Regions from separate parts of the Mesorhizobium sp. P5_C1 genome, predicted to be linked through region 2. Evidence: predicted binding sites of a transcription regulator. Region 2 holds the regulator's gene; each other region holds the start of a gene.
The links. The regulator PhoB, encoded in region 2, activates phosphate uptake and scavenging genes when phosphate is short. The targets are predictions, from matches to a motif close to TGTCATNNANCTGTCAT.
Positions count from the first base shown of each region.

Region 1 (7,401 bases), on a different contig from region 2:
AAGAGGGCAGTAGGGCAGTAGGGCAGTAGGGCAGTAGGATGACATTTCGCAAGCGCGACTTTCCGCACGCCTACTGCCGTATTGCCTTACTCCCCTATTCCCTTCTCTGTTATCGACTCCGCCGCCGCTCCGATGCCGGCTGGAACGCCACGCGGGCGTGGTACTTGCAGTAGGGGCCGGTTTCGGCGGCTTCGTTGCCGCAGAAATTGAAGTCCTCCGAAAGCGGATCGCCGTTCGGCCATTTGCAGGTCCGCTCGGTCAGCTCGACGAGCTGCAGATGCCGTGAGATCGGCACCACGACATTCTCGACCGGGCGGATATAGTGGCGTGCCACAGGTTCGGCGTCGAACTGCGTCTGCAATGCCGTTGCGCCGATCGATGTCGTGACATGACGGACCGTGCTTGCGGCGCGCGACACCGATTTCTGAACCGTCGATCCCTGCGCCGCCTTCTTCTGGCGTGCCGGCGTGGCGGTCGACCGCCCGCGGCCCGACAGTTTCAGCCGGTGCACCTTTCCAATGACCGCATTGCGGCTGACCCCACCAAGCTGCGCAGCAATCTGGCTTGCGCTCAGACCCTCGGACCACAGTTTTCTGAGAAGTTCTACCCGCTCGTCAGTCCAGTTCATGAGACCGCTCCTGCTAAGCGTGCGGCAATCGGAATCCACTCCCGGCCCGGCAACATTTGCCGGGGCAGACACCACATATATCTGGTGATTAGGTCCGCCGCACGAAATCTAGTTATTTCTTGACTACAACTACTCTATGCGCTGACTCGGTGACAAGAGTCCCAAGTGCAACACGAATCGGTTTTTTAGGTTTTCCCCAACTTGCCCGGTCGCTCGTGAGCCGGCGTTGCGTCGGAGGGCTTGCCGCGGGGCACTACGCGACGTTTTCGTTGACTTCATGGCCGAAAAACACGATAAGCCGCACAGGCCGCCGCTTTGGCGGCTTTTTTGATTTTCCGGTACCGGAGACGCATATAATGAGCGGTTCGGCGCTTTACGAGACCTTTGCTCGCGCACCCCTGGCCTTCGACCATGGGGAAGGCACCTGGCTGGTTACCGACAAGGGCGAGCGATATCTCGATTTCGCCGGCGGCATCGCCGTCAATTCGCTGGGTCACAGCCATCCGCACCTGGTCTCAGCACTGACCGAGCAAGCCGCGAAGCTTTGGCATGTCTCCAATCTCTACGAGATTCCGGGGCAAACCCGGCTCGGCGAGCGGCTGGTGGACGCCACCTTCGCCGACAAGGTGTTCTTCACCAATTCCGGCGCCGAAGCGCTGGAATGCGCGATCAAGACGGCGCGGCGCTACCATTTCGTCAAGGGACATCCCGAACGCTTCCGCGTCATCACCTTCGAGGGGGCCTTCCATGGCCGCACGCTGGCGACCATCGCGGCCGGCGGTCAGTACAAGTACCTTGAAGGGTTTGGCCCCAAGGTCGAGGGCTTCGACCAGGTCGGCTTCGATGACATCGACGCGGCCGAAAAAGCGATCACGCCAGAGACCGCGGCGATCCTGATCGAACCGGTACAGGGCGAGGGCGGCATCCGCCCGGTGCCGACGCAATCGCTGAGGCGGCTCAGGCAGTTGTGCGAACAGCACGGCCTGCTGCTGATCTACGACGAGGTCCAGTGCGGCATCGGCCGAACCGGCAAGCTGTTCGCGCATGAATGGTCCGGCGTCACCCCCGACATCATGGCGATCGCCAAGGGCATTGGCGGCGGCTTCCCGATGGGCGCCTGCCTTGCCACCGATGAAGCGGCCATTGGCATGACGTCCGGCGTCCATGGCACCACTTTCGGCGGCAACCCGCTGGCCATGGCGGTTGGCAACGCGGTGCTCGACGTGGTGCTGGAAGACGGCTTCCTCGAAGATGTCCAGCGCAAGGCGCTGCTGATGAAGCAGGGGCTGGCGGCGGTCGCCGACGAGTTTCCCGAGGTCATCGAGGACATCAGGGGCACCGGGCTGATGCTCGGTCTCAAGTGCGCCATGCCCAACACCAAGGTGAACATGGCATTGCGCGACCAGCACCTGCTGGCGGTTCCGGCCGGCGACAACGTCATTCGCCTGTTGCCGCCGCTCACCGTCACCGATGCCGAGATCCACGACGCGCTCAGCCGCATCCGCGCCGGCGCCAAGGGCCTGGCGGAGGCGATCGCCGCCGCCGCCGCGAAGTAATCCTGGAACCATTGCTGATGTCAGTTCGCCATTTCACCGATCTTTCCGCCGTTTCCGAAGGCGATCTGCGCTTCATGCTTGATGATGCGGTGGTGCGAAAGGCTCGCCTCAAGGCTGGCGAGCGCACCAGGCCGCTCGAAGGCAAGGTGCTGGCGATGATCTTCGACAAGCCCTCGACGCGCACCCGCGTGTCCTTCGACGTCGGCATGCGCCAGCTCGGCGGCGAAACCATCATGCTGACCGGCACCGAGATGCAGCTCGGCCGCTCCGAGACCATTGCCGACACCGCCAAGGTGCTGTCGCGCTACGTCGACGCGATCATGATCCGCACCACCTCGCATGAGCGGCTGCTCGAACTGACCGAGAATGCCACCGTTCCGGTCATCAATGGACTGACCGACGACACCCATCCCTGCCAGCTGATGGCCGATATCATGACCTTCGAGGAGCATCGCGGTCCGGTTGCCGGCAAGACCATCGCCTGGACCGGCGACGGCAACAATGTGCTGCATTCGCTGCTCGAGGCCTCGGCGCGGTTCCGCTTCAACCTCAACGTCGCCGTGCCCGAAGGCAGCGAGCCGGAACAGAAGCATATCGACTGGTCGCAGGCGCATGGTGGCAAGCTGCACTTCACCCGCTCGCCCGAGGAAGCCGTCGACCAGGCCGACTGCGTCGTCACCGATTGCTGGGTGTCGATGGGCCAGGAGCATCGCGCCCGCGGCCACAACGTGTTCTCGCCCTACCAGGTCAATGCCAAGCTGATGGCGAAGGCCAAGCCGGAGGCGCTGTTCATGCACTGCCTGCCGGCGCACCGCGGCGAGGAAGTGACCGACGAGGTCATTGACGGGCCGCATTCGGTGGTCTTCGACGAGGCCGAGAACCGCCTCCATGCCCAGAAGGCCGTGCTCGCCTGGTGTCTCGGCGCTTGATCTCTGGGGGTGTGATGCCTATTTGCGCCGCATCACGCAAATCAAGCGCGTTTCGAAGCATGCGCCCTCCAGGGCGGCATGGCCGCGCCCTGGAGCATTGTCATGTTGGAAACCTATCAAGTGACTGAACATCACCCCAAACTCGGCGAATTCGGCTACGCCGGCGACGATCACGTCGTGCCCTTCGAGGTCGGCCCGCTCGATGTGCGCGGCCGTACCGTCCAGCTCGGGCCGATGCTCGACGCCATCCTCAGCCGTCACGACTATCCCGAACCGGTCGCCCGCCTGCTGGCGGAAGCCTGCGTGCTGACGGTGCTGCTCGGCACCTCGCTGAAGTTCGAGGGCAAGTTCATCCTGCAGACCCGCACCGACGGGCCGGTCGACATGCTGGTGGCGGATTTTTCCACGCCCTCGGCACTGCGCGCCTATGCCCGCTTCGATGCAGACCGGCTGGAGGCGCTGGTCGCGGCCGGCGAAACGTCTCAGCAGACGCTGCTCGGCAGCGGCGTGCTGGCGCTGACCATCGACCAGGGTGCTCACACGCAGCGCTATCAGGGTATCGTCCAGCTCGATGGCGAAACGCTGGAAGACGCGGCCCGCACCTATTTCCGCCAGTCGGAGCAGATTCCGACCGATATCAGGCTTTCGGTGGCCAAGCTGCTGACGCCTGGCGTCGGCGGCGCTCGCGAGCAGTGGCGTGCCGGTGGCATCCTGGCGCAGTTCCTGCCGCAGTCGCCCGAGCGCATGCGCGTTCCGGACCTGCCGGGCGGCGATGGCGATCCGCGCGAGGAGATCCACGATCCGGCCGACAATTCCTGGCAGGAGCTGCTGGCATTGCTCGGCACCATCGAGCCGACCGAACTGATCGACCCGACGATCGGCGCCGAGCGGCTGCTGTACAGGCTGTTCCACGAGCATGGCGTGCGCGTCTTCGGCGGCGTACCGGTCGCCGACCAGTGCTCATGCTCGAGGGACAAGATCCGTGGCATCCTCGAGGGCTTCTCGGCGCAGGAGATCAAGGACAGCACCGAAGACGGCGGCATCCACGTCGCCTGCGAATTCTGCTCGAAGCAATATGACTTCGATCCGGCGGAATTTGCGGCGGCCCAGTAGAGAACGAGCCTCACCGGCTGCTTGGCGGCCGGTGAGGCGAAGCTAATTCACCGTCCTTCGCGTCCCCGGCAGATCCAGCGAGAAGGCGGGGATGGCGATGTCGAACGTCTCGCCCCGCTTGTTGCGCATCGTGTAGTGCCCGACCATGATGCCGGACGGTGTCGAAAGCGGGCAACCGGACGTGTATTGATAGCTGTCGCCGGGATTGAGTTCGGGCTGGTCGCCGACGACGCCGGCACCGCGCACCTCCTCGACCCGTCCGGTGCCGTCGGTGATGTGCCAATAGCGCGACAACAGCTGCACGAACTCATCCGACTGGTTGTCGATCGTTATCTGATAGCCCCAGACATAGCGGTTCTCCGACGGGTCCGAACGGTCCTCCAGATAGAACGGCCTGACCTGCACTTCGATGTTGCGCGTCACGGCGCGGTACATAAGCGGCTCCAAAACAATCCAAGTCGAACTGTCCTCGCTCCGGGCGAGCAGGTCAACGTGCGCGTCTTGTCGCGCCCGGCCTGAAAGGCAGGTGCCGACAAAGAATGTCATTTAAGTGACACATGACAATGGTGGTGTGCACGAAGCGGGCGACTCGGCGCTCTGTCGAACTGTTGAAAACGGCCATCACGCGGGCCGTCTTTTCTGGAGTGGCCAGGTCTCGATGGAACTCACCCTCATAGCCGCCTCGCTTTCGATCGCTCTCATCCTTTCAAACCTCGCCAGCATCCTGCTCGCCGCTTCGCGTCTGAAGCGCCACCGCACCATCGCGCCGCCGGCCGGCAAGCCGCTGCCGGTGTCGATTATCGTGCCATCGCGTGGCGTCGAGCCGTTCACGCAGGAGACGCTGGAGCGCGCCCTCTCGCTCGACTGGCCTCGCTATGAACTGGTCTTTTGCGTCGCCCATGCGGACGATCCGGTGGTCAGGCTGATCCGTGCCGCCATCGCCCGTTCTCCCAAGGTGCCGGCGCGGCTGCTGATCGGCGACGACCGCATCAGCGCCAATCCGAAACTCAACAATTGCGTCAAGGGTTGGGAGGCAGCGCGCCACGATTGGGTTGTCCTGGCCGATTCCAACGTGTTGATGCCGAGAGACTACGTGCAGCACCTGATGGCTGCATGGCGGCCCGACACCGGCCTTGTCTGCTCGACGCCGATAGGCTCGCGGCCCGCTGGCTTCTGGGCCGAGGTCGAATGCGCTTTCCTCAACACGCTGCAAGCGCGCTGGCAATATGCCGGCGAGGCGCTTGGCCTCGGCTTTGCCCAGGGCAAGAGCATGCTCTGGAACAAGCCGATGCTCGACGCCAGTGGTGGCATCCGTGCGCTCGCCGCCGAGATCGCCGAGGACGCTGCCGCGACCAAGCTGGTCAATGGCCTTGGCCTGCGCGTCAATCTCGTCGCCGCGCCCTTCGAGCAACCGCTCGGCCGGCGCACCTTTGACGAGATCTGGTCGCGTCAGGCCCGTTGGGCGCGCCTGCGCCGCGTCACTTTCCCATGGTTTTTCGCACCCGAAATCCTGACCGGGGCAGTGGTGCCGCTGGCACTCGCGCTGTTGGCGGCGGCAAGCGCGGGCGTCAGCCTCTGGGCAACCGCCATTGCCGTGCTGGCGGCCTTCTACCTTCCTGAATGCGCCCTGGCCTGGTCCAAAGGCTGGTACCTGTCGTCGCGCATGGTCGCGGCGATCATGATGCGCGACCTGATCCTGCCGGCGATGTGGGCGCGCGGCTGGCTGGGTGGCGCCGTCGACTGGCGCGGCAACGCGATGACCATCGGCACCAAGGCGGCCGAGTTGGAAGAGACGCCGTCCGGCGCCTGATGGCCAAAGGCCTTTTACTTGGCCGACTTCAGCGCCTGTTCGATGTCTTCCAGAAGATCGTCGGTATCCTCCAGGCCGACCGACAGCCTGAGCGTGCCCGGCCCGATGCCGAGTTCGGCACGCGCTTCGTCGCTCAGATTCTTGTGCGTCGTCGTRGCCGGATGGGTGATCAGGCTCTTGGCATCGCCGAGATTGTTGGAGATCAGTACGATGTCGAGCGCGTTCTGCAAGGCGAAGGCCGCCTGCTTGCCTCCCTTGACGTCCAGGCAGATCAGCGTCGAGCCGCCCGACATCTGCTTCTTGACGATGGCCGCCTGCGGGTGGTCGGCGCGGCCGGGATAGATGACGCGGACGATTTCGGGCCGCTCGGCCAGGAAATCCGCGATCCTGCTGGCGCTTTCCGTCTGCTGGCGCACGCGCACCGGCAGCGTCTCCAGCCCTTTCAGCAGCGTCCAGGCATTGAACGGCGACAGGCTGGGGCCGGTGTGGCGGAAATAGTCGTGCAGGTTCTCGTCGATCCACTTCTTGTCCGACAGGATGACGCCGCCGAGACAGCGGCCCTGGCCGTCAATATGCTTGGTCGCCGAGTAGACGACGATGTGCGCACCGAGCTGCAGCGGCTTCTGCTGCAGGGGTGTGGCAAAGACATTGTCGACGATCAGCCGCGCACCGATCGAATTGGCAAGCGCGGCAACCGCGGCGATGTCGACCACTTCCAGCGTCGGGTTGGTCGGGCTTTCCAGGAAGAACAGCTTGGTGTTCGGCTTGACCGCCTTTTCCCAGTTGGCGATGTCGGTGCCGTCGACCAGCGTCGCCTCGATGCCATATTTCGGCGCCAGCGTCTCGACCACCCAGCGGCAGGAGCCGAACAGCGCGCGTGCTGCCACGATATGATCGCCGGCCCTGGCGCTGCACAACAGCGAGGCCGTCACCGCGGCCATGCCGGATGCGGTGGCGCGCGCGTCCTCGGCGCCTTCGAGCGCGCACATGCGTTTTTCGAACATGTCGACGGTCGGGTTGGCGTAGCGCGAGTAGATGAACCCCGGCTCCTCGCCCTTGAAGCGGGCTTCGGCGGCCTGCGCAGTTTCGTAGACATAGCCCTGGGTGAGGTACATCGCCTCGGAGGTTTCGCCGAAACCGGAACGCAGGGTTCCGCTATGCACGAGTGTCGTTTGAGGCTTCCAGTTACGCTTCTTGGTGCTCATCGCTTTTGTTCCAGACACAAAAAAACCGGCCGCGAAAGTCGCAACCGGTCCATACGGCCTTGCGGCCCGACGGTCCTTTAGCGACTTGTTTAACGTGGCTGCAAGCCGACCGGCCAAATCACCACGGGATAACGACCCTTTAGACCCGCGCCACGCTTGC
Region 1 covers NZ_JBFULQ010000117.1:641-8,041, forward strand. Annotated here, with positions in the region: gene ACXJ7R_RS12205 (GcrA family cell cycle regulator) at 110-628, opposite strand; gene ACXJ7R_RS12210 (acetylornithine transaminase) at 985-2,184, shown strand; gene argF (ornithine carbamoyltransferase) at 2,202-3,113, shown strand; gene ACXJ7R_RS12220 (Hsp33 family molecular chaperone) at 3,192-4,226, shown strand; gene apaG (Co2+/Mg2+ efflux protein ApaG) at 4,269-4,661, opposite strand; gene ACXJ7R_RS12230 (ceramide glucosyltransferase) at 4,885-6,036, shown strand; gene ACXJ7R_RS12235 (O-succinylhomoserine sulfhydrylase) at 6,051-7,241, opposite strand; SAM riboswitch at 7,299-7,376, opposite strand.
Region 1: ACXJ7R_RS12230 (ceramide glucosyltransferase) is a predicted target of PhoB. The motif match lies at 4,767-4,783, and genes of this name have one in related genera.

Region 2 (7,401 bases):
TCGGGATCTTGTCCAGGGCAGTGCCAGCGGCCAGCTGCGAGGCGATTTCGGCAGCGTTCTTGCCGAGTTCGCGTGCGTCCTTCCACACCGACACGGTCTGTGTGCCGAGTGCGACGCGGTTCAGTGCGGCATGGTCGCCGTCCTGGCCGGACACCGGAACCGATCCTGCCAGCCCTTGCGCCGTCAGCGCGGCGACGACGCCGCCGGCGGTGCCGTCATTGGCTGCCACCACGGCATCGACCTTGTTGTCGTTGGCGGTGAGGAACTGTTCCATGTTCTTCTGGGCATTGGCGGGCAGCCAGCCATCCGTATAGGCTTCGCCGACATTCTTGATCTTGCCGCTGTCGATGGCTGACTTGAGCACTTCCATGGAGCCGGCGAACAGGAAATCGGCATTCGGATCGGCGCCCGAGCCCTTGATGAAGACGTAGTTGCCTTCCGGCTTGACCTTGAACACTTCGCGGGCCTGCATGCGGCCGACTTCCTTGTTGTCGAAGGTCAGGTAGAACACGTTCTTGTTCTCGATCAGCCGGTCATAGCCGACGACCGGAATGCCTTCGTCCAATGCCTTCTGCACCGCCGGGCCGATGGCCGAGGCATCCTGCGCCAGGATGATCAGCGCGTTGGCGCCCTGCGAAATCAGGCTCTCGACGTCGGTGAGCTGCTTGCCCGGATTGGACTGCGCATCAGCGGAAATGTATTTGTCACCAGCCGCCTCGATGGCCTTCTTCATCGCCGCTTCGTCGGTCTTCCAACGCTCTTCCTGGAAGTTGGACCACGAAACGCCGATGACCTTGTCCTTCGCCTGCGCGACCGACACCAGCGTCAGCGACATGGCGACACCCGCCAGGATGGCGGCTGTGAATTTTTTCATAATATCCTCCCTGCGCCGCGTATGGCGCGACCAAACTGACCCGTAGGCCGGCACAGAGGCTCTATTTTTTCGAGCCTCGAAAAAATAGTGATCCAACGCCCGAACGCTGTCAACATCGATTCTGATGGATTTTGACGTCTCTCCGAGTTTTTTTCGAGCTCCGGAATAAATAATGACATGATGGTAGGGTTCTGCCAGAATTTGGCTTGGCGCATGTCGCCCCAAAAGTGCGCAGCGGTTTTGGGGCAACGACACGTGCAGGAACAAGTACCTGAAGCGCGTCGCGCTTTCAGGCTTCGCTGATGGCCTTCGGGAGGCACGAAAGGCTGCAGCGACCGGGAGGATGTGAAAAAGCATGTCGGTCGGAATCCGCCACGACGATCTGCGCCGCCGCAACCGGGCGATGGTGATTGCGGCCGTGCGCCGCGCCGGACAGCCGTCCCGCACCGAGATCGCCGCGACCACGGGCCTCAGCCATTCGACCATATCGGCGATCTCCTCCGACCTCATCGGCGAAGGCATCCTGACTGAGAGCAAGCCGAGCGAGGCCGGCTCGCTCAAACGGGGCCGGCCGCAGGTCGGCCTCGGCCTCAATCCGGAAGCGGCGGCGGTGATGACCGTGGTGCTGTCGCTGAACTTCCTCTCGGTCGCCGTCATCGACTATGCCGGCCAGGTGATCGCCGAGGAACAGCGCCGGCTGGACACGCTGACCATGTCGCGCGACGCGCTGGTCGGTGAATGCGTTGCCATCGTACGGCGTCGTCTCGAAGACCCCGACCTCGACGTCCGCAGTGTCGCCCGCATCGCGCTGGCGATCCAGGGCATCACTGACACGCGTGCCCGCGCCATGCTGTGGTCGCCGATCACGCCGCACACCGATATCGCCTTCGCCGACATACTCGAGGACGAGTTCGGCATCCCCGCCACCATGGAGAACGACTGCAATATGATGGCGATAGCGTTGCGCTGGCGCGACCCCGAGCGCTACCGCGACGACTTCATCGCCATCCTGTTGTCGCACGGCATCGGCATGGGCCTGGTGCTGAAGGGCGAGCTGTTCACCGGCACTCATTCCTCGGGCGGCGAGTTCGGCCATATGATCCATCGGCCGCACGGCGCGCTGTGCCGCTGCGGGCGGCGCGGCTGCGTCGAGGCCTATGCCGGCAACTACGCCATCTGGCGCAACGCAAGGCAGATGAGTGAGGACGCGGAACCGGTCGCCGATGTCAGTGATGCCGACATGCGCGCGCTGGCGACCGCGGCCCGCGAGAGGGATGGACCCGAGCGCGAGGCCTATCGCAAGGCCGGCGAGGCACTCGGCTACGGTCTCGGCAGCCTGTTCGCGCTGATCGACCCGGCGCCCGTCGCCATGGTCGGCGTCAGCGCCGCCGCCTTCGACCTGATCGAGCCGGCATTGCGCGAGGCGATTGCCCAGACCGCCGGCGGCCAGCATTCGCAATCGATTTCCTTCGACACCGAACCGAACGAACTGCCACTGATCCGCGAAGGCTGCGCCACACGGGCACTGACCTTCGTAGACCAGGAGATTTTCGCGCCCGGCACGCAGGCGAGATCCGGCCTCGGTGGCAAGAACGTTGCGTGAATAACGCGCCGGGATGCGTTGAGATTCAGGTTAGGCCGAGTCGAGAATGGCGGGTTCCGAGAACCGGAACGGAGCGGACATTTGGATCCGTGAGTACCGGAAGCGCAGGAGACTGCCGTTCGCAGGCCGGCATCACCTGAATATCAGCAGATCCCTAATCTTCCCGGATTGCGTAGCCCGCCCCACGAATGGTGCGGATGACATCGGGCATGCGGCCATTGTTGACCGCCTTGCGCAGCCGGCCGACATGCACGTCGACCGTGCGTTCGTCGATGTAGATCGTCTCGCCCCAGACATTGTCGAGCAGCTGGCTGCGCGAGAACACGCGGCCGGGATGGCGCATCATGAATTCGAGCAGGCGGAATTCGGTCGGTCCGAGCCGGATCTCGCTCTTCTTGCGATAGACCCTGTGCGATTCACGATCGAGCACGATGTCGCCGACCTTGAGCACGCTGGACAGCACTTCCGGCTTGGCGCGGCGCAACAGCGCCTTGACCCTAGCCATGAACTCGGGCGTCGAGAACGGCTTGACCAGATAGTCGTCGGCGCCGGTCGAGAGGCCGCGCACACGATCGCTTTCCTCGCCACGCGCGGTCAGCATGATGATCGGCAGCCGCTCGGTCTCGGGACGCATTCTTAGCCGGCGACAGAGTTCGATGCCGGACACTGCTGGCACCATCCAGTCGAGCACCAGCAGGTCAGGCACGTTTTCCTGGAGGCGGATTTCGGCCTCGTCGCCGCGCGTCACCACCTCGACCTGGTATCCCTCGGACTCGAGATTGTAGCGCAGGAGCACGCCAAGCGGCTCCTCGTCCTCCACCACCATGATGCGTGGCGCGATCATCGACTGGTCACCCCTGCCGTCATGCCGCCGGCGCGGACATCGCCGTCTCGTCCTGCTTCGGACGATTGGCGGGCAGCTGCGTACCGGTCAAAACATAATACGCATTTTCCGCGATGTTGGTGACGTGATCGCCGATGCGTTCGAGGTTCTTGGCGCAGAACAAAAGATGCGTGCAGGCGGTGATGTTGCGCGGGTCTTCCATCATGTAGGTCAGGAGTTCGCGGAACACCGAGGTGTACTTGACGTCGATGCGCTCGTCGTCGGCGCGCAGCTTCGCCAGCGCCGCGGCGTCGCGCGCCGTATATTCCTCGATGACGCCCTGCACCTGGATCAGCACCAGCTGCGCCATTGCGTCGATGGAGTGCGACAGGTCGCGCGGGGTGACGCTGAGGCCGACGGTGCCGACGCGCTTGGCGATGTTCTTGGCAAGGTCGCCAATGCGCTCGAGGTCGCCGGCCATGCGGATCGAACCGACGACATGACGCAGATCGTCGGCCATCGGCTGACGCTTGGCGATCAGTGTGATGGCGCGGTCGTCGAGCTCGCGCTGGCGCGCGTCCATGATCGCATCGTCGGAGACGACGCGCTGCGCCAGGGCGTTGTCGGAATTCAACAGCGCCTTGGTGGCGCCGCCGACCATCGAGCCGGCGAGGTCGCCCATGTCGCGGATCAGCCTGCTGATCTGTCCGAGATCCTCGTCGAAAGAAGCGACTGTGTGTTCGCCCATGATCTTAGTCCTCGTATGCCTGAGCTCAGCCGAAGCGGCCGGTGATGTAGTCCTGCGTGCGCTTCTCGCGGGGCGACGTGAAGATCTTCTCGGTGCGGTCGAACTCGACCAGTTCGCCCAGATACATGAAGGCCGTCTGCTTCGACACGCGCGCCGCCTGCTGCATGTTGTGGGTGACGATGACGATCGTGTAGTCGGCTTGCAACTCGTCGATCAGCTCTTCGATCTTGGCGGTCGACAGCGGGTCAAGCGCAGAGGCCGGCTCGTCGAGCAGGATGACTTCCGGCTTCACCGCCACGGTGCGGGCGATGCAGAGTCGCTGCTGCTGGCCGCCGGAGAGGCTGAGGCCGCTGGCGTTGAGCTTGTCCTTGACTTCGGTCCACAGTGCGGCGCGCTTCAGCGCCTGCTCGACACGGCCGTCCATCTCGGACTTGCTGATCTTCTCGTAGAGCCTGACGCCGAAGGCGATGTTTTCATAGATCGACATCGGGAACGGCGTTGGCTTCTGAAACACCATCCCGATCTTGGTCCGCAGCAGGTTAAGGTCCTGCGAGCGGTCGAGAACGTTCTGGCCGTCGAGCAGCACCTGGCCCTCGGCGGTCTGCTTGGGATAGAGCTCGTAGATGCGGTTGAAGACGCGCAGCAGCGTCGACTTCCCGCAGCCCGAAGGTCCGATGAAGGCGGTGACGCTGCGCTCGGGCAGCGACAGCGTGATGTCCTTCAGCGCCTTGCTCTGGCCGTAGTAGAAGTTGAGGTTCTTGACCTCGATCTTGGCCTTGCCGGCAATTGCCTCGGCGGCGATCGTCATGTCTGGAGACAACATCTGGCTCATTTGTCCTCTCTGCGTCCGGTCAGGCTGCGAGCAAAGATGCTGAGCGCGAGAACCGTCAATGTGATGATGAGTGCACCGGTCCAGGCCAGTTGCTGCCATTCCTCGTAAGGGCTGAGAGCGAACTGGAAGATGGTCACAGGCAGGCTGGCCATCGGCGCGTTGAGATTGCTCGACCAGAACTGGTTGTTGAGCGCCGTAAAGAGTAGTGGCGCCGTCTCGCCGGAGATACGGGCGATCGACAGCAATATGCCGGTGACGATGCCGGAAAGGGCGGCGCGGTAAGCGACCGACTTGATGACCACCCAGCGCGGCGCGCCGATCGCGGTGCCGGCCTCGCGCAACGCGTTCGGCACCAGGTTGAGCATGTCCTCGGTGGTGCGAACGACGACCGGGATGACCAGGATAGCAAGCGCGACAGCGCRGGCGATCGCCGAGAAATGCCCCATCGGCCGGACCATCAGTTCGTAGACGAAAAGGCCGATGATGATCGAGGGCGCCGACAAAAGGATGTCGTTGATGAAGCGCACCACGGTGGTGAGCTTCGAAAAGCGTCCGTATTCGGCCATGTAGGTGCCTGCCAGCACGCCGATCGGTGTACCGACGACGACGCCGATAATGGTCATCACGATGCTGCCGTAGATGGCGTTAAGCAGGCCGCCGGCATCGCCGGGCGGCGGCGTCATTTGCGTGAACACCGCAAGATTGACGCCGGACAGGCCCTTGTAGAGCAGCGCGCCGAGGATGAGCGCCAGCCAGGCAAGTCCGATGCCCGCGGCGGCGACGCACAGCGTCATCATCACGGAATTCTTCCTCTTGCGGCTCTGATGAAGCGATGTGGCTGTCGACATCGGTCAGGCTCCCGTGCGGGCGTCAATGCGCATCAGCATGTAGCGTGCGATGGCGAGGATCAGGAAGGTGATGACGAACAGGATCAGGCCGAGCGCCACCAGCGAAGAGGTGTAGAGATCGCCGACGGCTTCGGTGAATTCGTTGGCGATGGTCGCGGAGATCGTCGTTGCCGGCGCGAACAGCGAGGTGCTGATGCGGTGCGCGTTGCCGATGACGAAGGTCACTGCCATGGTTTCGCCGAGCGCGCGGCCGAGGCCGAGCATGACGCCGCCCATGATGCCGATCCTTGTGTAGGGAATGACCACGCGGCGGGTCACTTCCCAGGTCGTGCAGCCGATGCCGTAGGCGGACTCTTTCAGCACCGGCGGCACCGTGTCGAAGACGTCCTTGGTGATCGAGGTGATGAACGGCAGCACCATGATGGCAAGGATCAGCGACGACGTCAAAAGGCCGATGCCGTAGGGCGGACCGGCAAACAGGCTGTTGAGGCCGGGAATGCCATGGAACACGTTGATGATGAAGGGCTGCACGGTCGTCTGCAGGAAGGGCGCCAGCACGAACAGGCCCCAGATGCCGTAGATAATCGAGGGGATGCCGGCGAGCAGCTCAACCGCCATGCCGATCGGACGCCGCAGCGGGCGCGGGCAAAGCTCGGTGAGAAAGATGGCGATGCCGATGCCGAGCGGCACGGCAATCAGGATGGCGATGGCGGACGTGATGATGGTGCCATAGATCGGCGCCAGCGCGCCGAATTTCTCGGTCACCGGATTCCAGCTTTCGCTAGTCAGGAAGGAGAAGCCGAAGGTCGACAGGGCTTGCCAGGACCCGGCAAACAGCGAGATCGCAACACCGCCGAGCAAGACCAGCACCAGTATGGCTGCGGCACGGGTCATTCCGTGGAAGATCGCGTCGGTCAGCGCGAAACGTCTGACAGTCGCGTCGCGCGAACCTCGAATGGCTGGCAAGGCTTCCTGGACACCACTCATGTGAAGCTCGGCTTTTTTGAGTTAAGGGAAAAGGAGCGCCGCGGCGCGGCGCTCCTTCCAAGGGACGTTATTCGCCGACGTAGACGGGCTTGCCGTCAGCCTGGATGTCGGCCTTCCACGAAGCCTTGATCAGGTCGACGACGCTGTCGGGGATCGAGACGTAGTCGAGACCCTTGGCGGTTTCCTTGCCGTCCTTGTAGGCCCAGGCAAAGAACTTCAGCGCTTCGCCGGTCGCGGCAGCATCGTCGGGGGACTTGTGGATCAGCACCCAGGTCGAAGCAGCGATCGGCCAGGTGGTATCGCCGGGTTCGTTGGTGATGATGACGTTGAAGTTCTTCGCGCCCTTGAAGTCGGCATTCGAAGCAGCCGAGCCGAAGGATTCGAGCGACGGCTCGACGACCTTGCCCGCGGCATTCAACATCTTGGAGTACGACAGGTTGTTCTGCTTGGCGTAGGCATACTCGACGTAGCCGATGCCGCCGTCGGTCTGCTTGACGGTGTTGGCAACGCCTTCGCTGCCCTTGGCGCCGACGCCGGTCGGCCATTCGACGGCGGTGTCCGAACCAACCTTGTCCTTCCAGTCGGGGGACAGCTTGACCAGATAGTTGGTGAAGTTGAAGGTCGTGCCCGAGCCGTCCGAACGGTGGACGACGGCGATCGCCGTCGACGGCAGGGTCAGGGTCGGG
Region 2 covers NZ_JBFULQ010000082.1:7,040-14,440, forward strand. Annotated here, with positions in the region: gene xylF (D-xylose ABC transporter substrate-binding protein) at 1-874, opposite strand, end outside; gene ACXJ7R_RS09600 (ROK family protein) at 1,230-2,477, shown strand; gene phoB (phosphate regulon transcriptional regulator PhoB) at 2,632-3,321, opposite strand; gene phoU (phosphate signaling complex protein PhoU) at 3,341-4,048, opposite strand; gene pstB (phosphate ABC transporter ATP-binding protein PstB) at 4,074-4,880, opposite strand; gene pstA (phosphate ABC transporter permease PstA) at 4,877-5,728, opposite strand; gene pstC (phosphate ABC transporter permease subunit PstC) at 5,732-6,715, opposite strand; gene pstS (phosphate ABC transporter substrate-binding protein PstS) at 6,783-7,401, opposite strand, start outside.

Region 3 (5,287 bases), on a different contig from region 2:
GGTCATTTCCATGTGCAGCCGGGCGAGATTTCGCCAGGTGCCGCCGACCGCGTAGAAGGGCCTGCCCTGCCCGCCTTTCAACAGCTTGGCCCTCGACAGTTCGTCACGCGTGATCTTGGCCGCCTGGGTCAGCGAGTTCTTCGCCATGTCCTGCAGGCGCAAGCCGCCAAGCGGCAGCGTTATGCCGTCGCCGATCGCCTCGCCGTTGACGTCGACAAGTTCGAGGCTGCCGCCACCCAGATCGCCGGCGATGCCATTGGCCGGATGGAAGCCCGAAATGACGCCGAGCGCCGAATAATAGGCTTCCTGGCGGCCACTGATCACCCGGATCTCGGTCTTGAGCACATCCTCGGCACGGTGGATGAAATCAGGACCGTTGATCGCCTCGCGCGCCGCGGCGGTGGCCAGCACATACATGTGCTCTGCGCCGGCCTGGTCGGAGAGCGCGCGAAAGCGTCGGAACTCCTCCATCGAGCGCGTCACCGCCTCGGGGTCGAGCTTGCCGGTGGAAACGATGCCGCGGCCGAGGCCGGCCAGCATCTTTTCGTTGAACAGCATGGTCGGCGAGCGCGCCAGCCCCTCATAGACGACGAGACGGATCGAATTCGACCCGATGTCGATGATGGATAGCGGTCGGCGGTCCTGCAACCGGCCCTGGGAATCAGACAGCATCAGGTGGACGCTGCGGCGTTCTTCTTGCGGCGCTTGAACTGCGCGATGCGCTTGGGCGCGTGCGACTTCAGCGCGTCACCCCGTCCCGACAGGCTCGGATTGGTCATGAAATATTCCTGCGCGTTGAACGGTTCCTCGCCCTCCTCCAGCACGACGCGCCGGGAGGTTCCATCAGCCAATACGTCGAAACTTTGCTGATTGTCCATGATGTTGCCCAGCATGATCTGGCCCAGGATCTGTTCATGCACAGTTGGATTGGTGATCGGCACCATGGTCTCGACGCGGCGGTCGAGATTGCGCGGCATGAGGTCGGCCGAAGAGATGTAGACGATCGCCTCGTCCGATGGCAGCCCATGACCATTGCCGAAGCAATAGATGCGGCTGTGTTCCAGAAAACGGCCGACGATCGACTTCACCCTGATATTTTCCGACAGGCCCGGGACCTGCGGCCGCAGGCAGCAGATGCCGCGCACGACGAGGTCGATCTCGACGCCGGCACGGCTGGCGTCATAGAGCGCATCGATGATGATCGGATCGACAAGCGCGTTCATCTTCATCCAGATGCGCGCTGGCCTCCCCTCCACCGCATGAGCAATCTCGACGGCAATATGCTTCAAGATGCGGCTTCTCAGCGTGAACGGCGAGATCGCCAACCGCATCTCATCCGTCGGCTCGGCATAGCCGGTGATGAAATTGAAGAGCTGGGCGACATCGCGGGCAATCGTCGGATCGGTGGTGAAGAAAGACAGATCGGTGTAGATGCGCGCGGTGACCGGATGGTAGTTGCCGGTACCGAGATGGACATAGTTGCGCAGCTTGCCGTCCTCGCGCCGCACCACCAGCGACATTTTCGCATGGGTTTTCAGCTCGAGGAAGCCGAACACGACCTGCACACCGGCTCGCTCCAGGTCGCGCGCCCAGCGGATGTTGGCTTCCTCGTCGAAACGCGCCTTGAGCTCGACCAGCGCGGTCACCGACTTGCCGGCCTCGGCCGCATCGACCAGAGCGCGCACGATCGGGCTGTCGTTGGAGGTGCGGTAAAGCGTCTGTTTGATCGCCACCACTTCCGGATCGGCCATCGCCTGGCGCAGGAACTGCACCACCACATCGAAGGATTCGTAGGGGTGATGGACGACGATGTCCTTCTCGCGGATGGCGGCGAAGCAGTCGCCGCCATGCTCGCGGATGCGCTCGGGAAAGCGCGGATTGTAGGGCGTGAACTTGAGGTCGTCGCGCGGGATGGCGACGATTTCGGAAATCTGGCTGAGCGCCAGCGGACCGGTCAGAACGCTGATGCGGCTCGACGATACGCCCAGCTCGCCGGCAACGAAGTCACGCAGTTCCGCCGGCATCAATACGTCGAATTCGATGCGGATCACCGACCCGCGGCGGCGGCGCTTCAGCGCCGTCTCGAACAGGCGCACCAGATCCTCGGACTCCTCCTCGACCTCGATATCACTGTCGCGGATGATGCGGAACGTGCCGGATCCCTTGACCTCATAGCCTGGGAACAGCTTGCCGATATAGAGGCCGACTGCCTCTTCCAGCGGGATGAAGCGGACATGGTGCTTGCGGTCCGGCAAACGGATGAAGCGCTTCAGCGCCACAGGGAGGCGCAGAAGCGCGCTCATCTCTTCGCCGTTCTTGCGGTGGCGCAATTGCAGCGCCATCGAGAAACCGAGATTGGGGATGAACGGGAACGGATGCGCCGGGTCGATCGACAGCGGGGTCAGCACCGGAAACACCTGCTCCTGGAAATGGTCTTCCAGCCAGATCTTTTCGTCCTTGGTCAGTGCGTCACGGGTGATGCTCTCGATGCCTTCCTTGTTGAGCAGCACGATGAGTGCCGAAAGGCTCTTCTGCTGGTCTTCCTGCAGCCGTTCAACCTCCCGCAGCAGTTGTTCGAGCTGCTGTTCGGGGGTGCGGCCGTCAGGGCTTTTCAGCGTGATGCCCTCGCGCACCTGGCCGGCAAGACCGGCGACGCGGACCATGAAGAACTCGTCGAGGTTGGCCGCCGAGATCGACAGGAAACGGACGCGCTCCAGCAGCGGATGATTGAGGTTCAGCGACTCCTCGAGAACGCGCCGGTTGAACTGCAGCCAGGAAAACTCCCGGTTGACAAAGCGATCCGGGTTGCCGCCCTCCGGGCGAGCCACCTCGACATTCACGAATTCGCTCTGCACCGGCTTCAGTTCGTTCATTTTTCCTGCTCTTCCCTCACGCTCCGCCGCCGAGCGACGCAACCTTCCCGGATGCGCCGCAGGTGCCCTGAAGCGAGGCCTGACCCTCTCCGTAAACCGATTCCGTTTTCGGGGTCATTGCCTTAACCGGCTTAACTTATCCTCTGACAGGCTTTTGCGACAGTTTGATTTCATCGAACTTGCAAAGAGACCGGTTATGATCCAGATGCAGAAGAGACTGCGTTAAGGAGACGACGACGATGGCAGGCGGTTCCATTCCCCATTTTCAGAACGATGCGGGCCACCCGGCGATCGACATCGGCGTCAAGGAATTCATGTGCACGGGCGCCAACCCGCCTTTCGACCACCCGCATGTGTTTCTCGACATGGGCGACGACAACGAAAAGGTCTGCCCCTATTGCTCGACGCTCTACCGCTATTCGTCCAAGCTGAAGGCGACAGAAACGCTGCCGGCCGGCTGTATCTACATCGACCAGGCCGCCTGATTCCTTCGCGGCAAGCCCGATGGACGACACGCGGTCCCGGCAAATCGTCATCGCCGGGGCGGGCGTCGCCGGGCTGACCGCCGCGCTGGCGTTCGCCGAACGCGGCTACCCCGTGCAGGTGTTCGAACAGGCGCAGCGTCTGGAAGCCGCAGGCGCCGGCATCCAGCTTTCTCCCAACGCAACTCGCATTCTTCGCCAGCTTGGCGCGCTCGACCGGCTGCTGCTGGCAGCGGTGCGGCCGGAAGCGGTGGTGTTGAAGGACGCCGCGACGTTGCGCGAACTGGCACGCGTGCCGCTGGGACAAGCCGCCGAAGCCCGCTGGCAGGCACCCTATCTCGTTGCTCACAGGGCTGACTTGCAGAGCGCACTGACTGCGCGCGTTGCCGAGATGCCGAACATCGTTCTTTCTCCCGGCGCACATGTCAGCGGCGTTGCGAAAGGCAGCCATGGTGTCACAGTGGCTGCCGAGATGGACGGCGAGYCCATCGAGGCCGAGGGCTTGCTGCTGGTCGGCGCCGATGGCGTCTGGTCATCGGTGCGCGGGCTTGTCGACACAACCAGGGGAGCGGCCTCGCCAAGAAGTCACTTTTCGGGCGAACTGGCCTGGCGTGCCACCATTCCCGCCGACAGCGCTGCCGGAAAAGCCTTCGCCGCGATCGGCGCCACCGATTGCGTCACGACCTTCCTGCATCCCGGCTTCCACATGGTCGCCTATCCCGTCAGCAAAGGTGCTGCCTTCAATCTTGTCGCTTTCACCAAAGGCGAACGCATTGCCGAGGGCTGGTCCGGGAACGCCGACACCAGGATCTTGACCGGTGCCATGCGCGGTACGGCAGCAGCACTTGCCCGTCTGATCGAGGAAGCCGGCGGGTGGACGGCGTGGCCGATCCATACGATCGAGAGTAAGCAGCCTTGGACGAACGACCGCATCGCGCTGATCGGCGATGCGGCGCATGCGATGACGCCGTTCGCGGCGCAAGGTGCCGCCATGGCGATCGAAGATGCGGCCGCACTTGCGGATGTCGTTGCGGACTTGCCCGGCGATCCGGCACAAGGTCTTCAAATCTGGGAGAACCTGCGACGGCCGCGCGTCGCCAGGGTCGCCCGTCGTGGCGCCCTCAACCGCCTCGCCTGGCATGCCGCGGGTCCAGTCTCCATCGCACGCAATCTGTTCCTGAAAATGCGCTCGTCTGAAAAACTCGCCGCCGATCTGGACTGGCTTTATGGCTGGCAGCCGCAGAAAATCATCCGGCGCTGAAAGCTGGGGCATAGGCCGAATGCCGGCCCATAGAACGGAGTTAATTGTAAAGCCGCATCGACAGGCCGAGCGAAGCCGGCAGCGGATTCCACCAGCCGGTGCGCAAGCCGGCGGTACGCAAGGCTGCCGCCGTCCAGGTGTTGCAGCCGACCAACGCGTTGAAATGGCCGTTGGCTTCATAGAAGCGGTCGAAGCTGGAATAGGCCGCGCCCGGAACAAGAAGCGGCCCTTGCGGCCCCCGTTGGAAACTCGCATCGATGAAATCGAGCAGTGCCGCAAAACGCTCCTCGCCGATGTCGAAGCCGGCGACATCCGGATGCGGTTCGACTATGGCGCCAGCAACGTCGACATGCATGACCGACGCGTCGAGGGTCAGTGCCTTCATCACCGGGATGGCCTTGAGCTCGGACCATGTCGGCGTCTCCAGGTAGAAGGCGCGACCACCCCAGCCGAAGACGATGTAGCGAACCTCCGGACTTTCGGCCGGGATGGCGGCGTCGACCAGGAAATGGAACCGCTGGCGCACCCTGTCGTCCATCGGGATGGCGATATCGGTGTGGATCGGGTTGTTCAGCACCAGGATGTGGCGCGTGGTGGCGGGATTGGCGGCGGCCGGCGGCCACAGCGGCCTCGGCACCAGAGTGCCCAGCGTCGCAGCAAGCGCAACGACG
Region 3 covers NZ_JBFULQ010000374.1:22-5,308, forward strand. Annotated here, with positions in the region: partial or broken gene ACXJ7R_RS23430 (Ppx/GppA family phosphatase) at 1-672, opposite strand, end outside; gene ACXJ7R_RS23435 (RNA degradosome polyphosphate kinase) at 672-2,873, opposite strand; gene ACXJ7R_RS23440 (zinc-finger domain-containing protein) at 3,113-3,358, shown strand; gene ACXJ7R_RS23445 (FAD-dependent monooxygenase) at 3,378-4,616, shown strand; gene ACXJ7R_RS23450 (TIGR02117 family protein) at 4,657-5,287, opposite strand, start outside.
Region 3: ACXJ7R_RS23435 (RNA degradosome polyphosphate kinase) is a predicted target of PhoB. The motif match lies at 3,030-3,046, and genes of this name have one in related genera.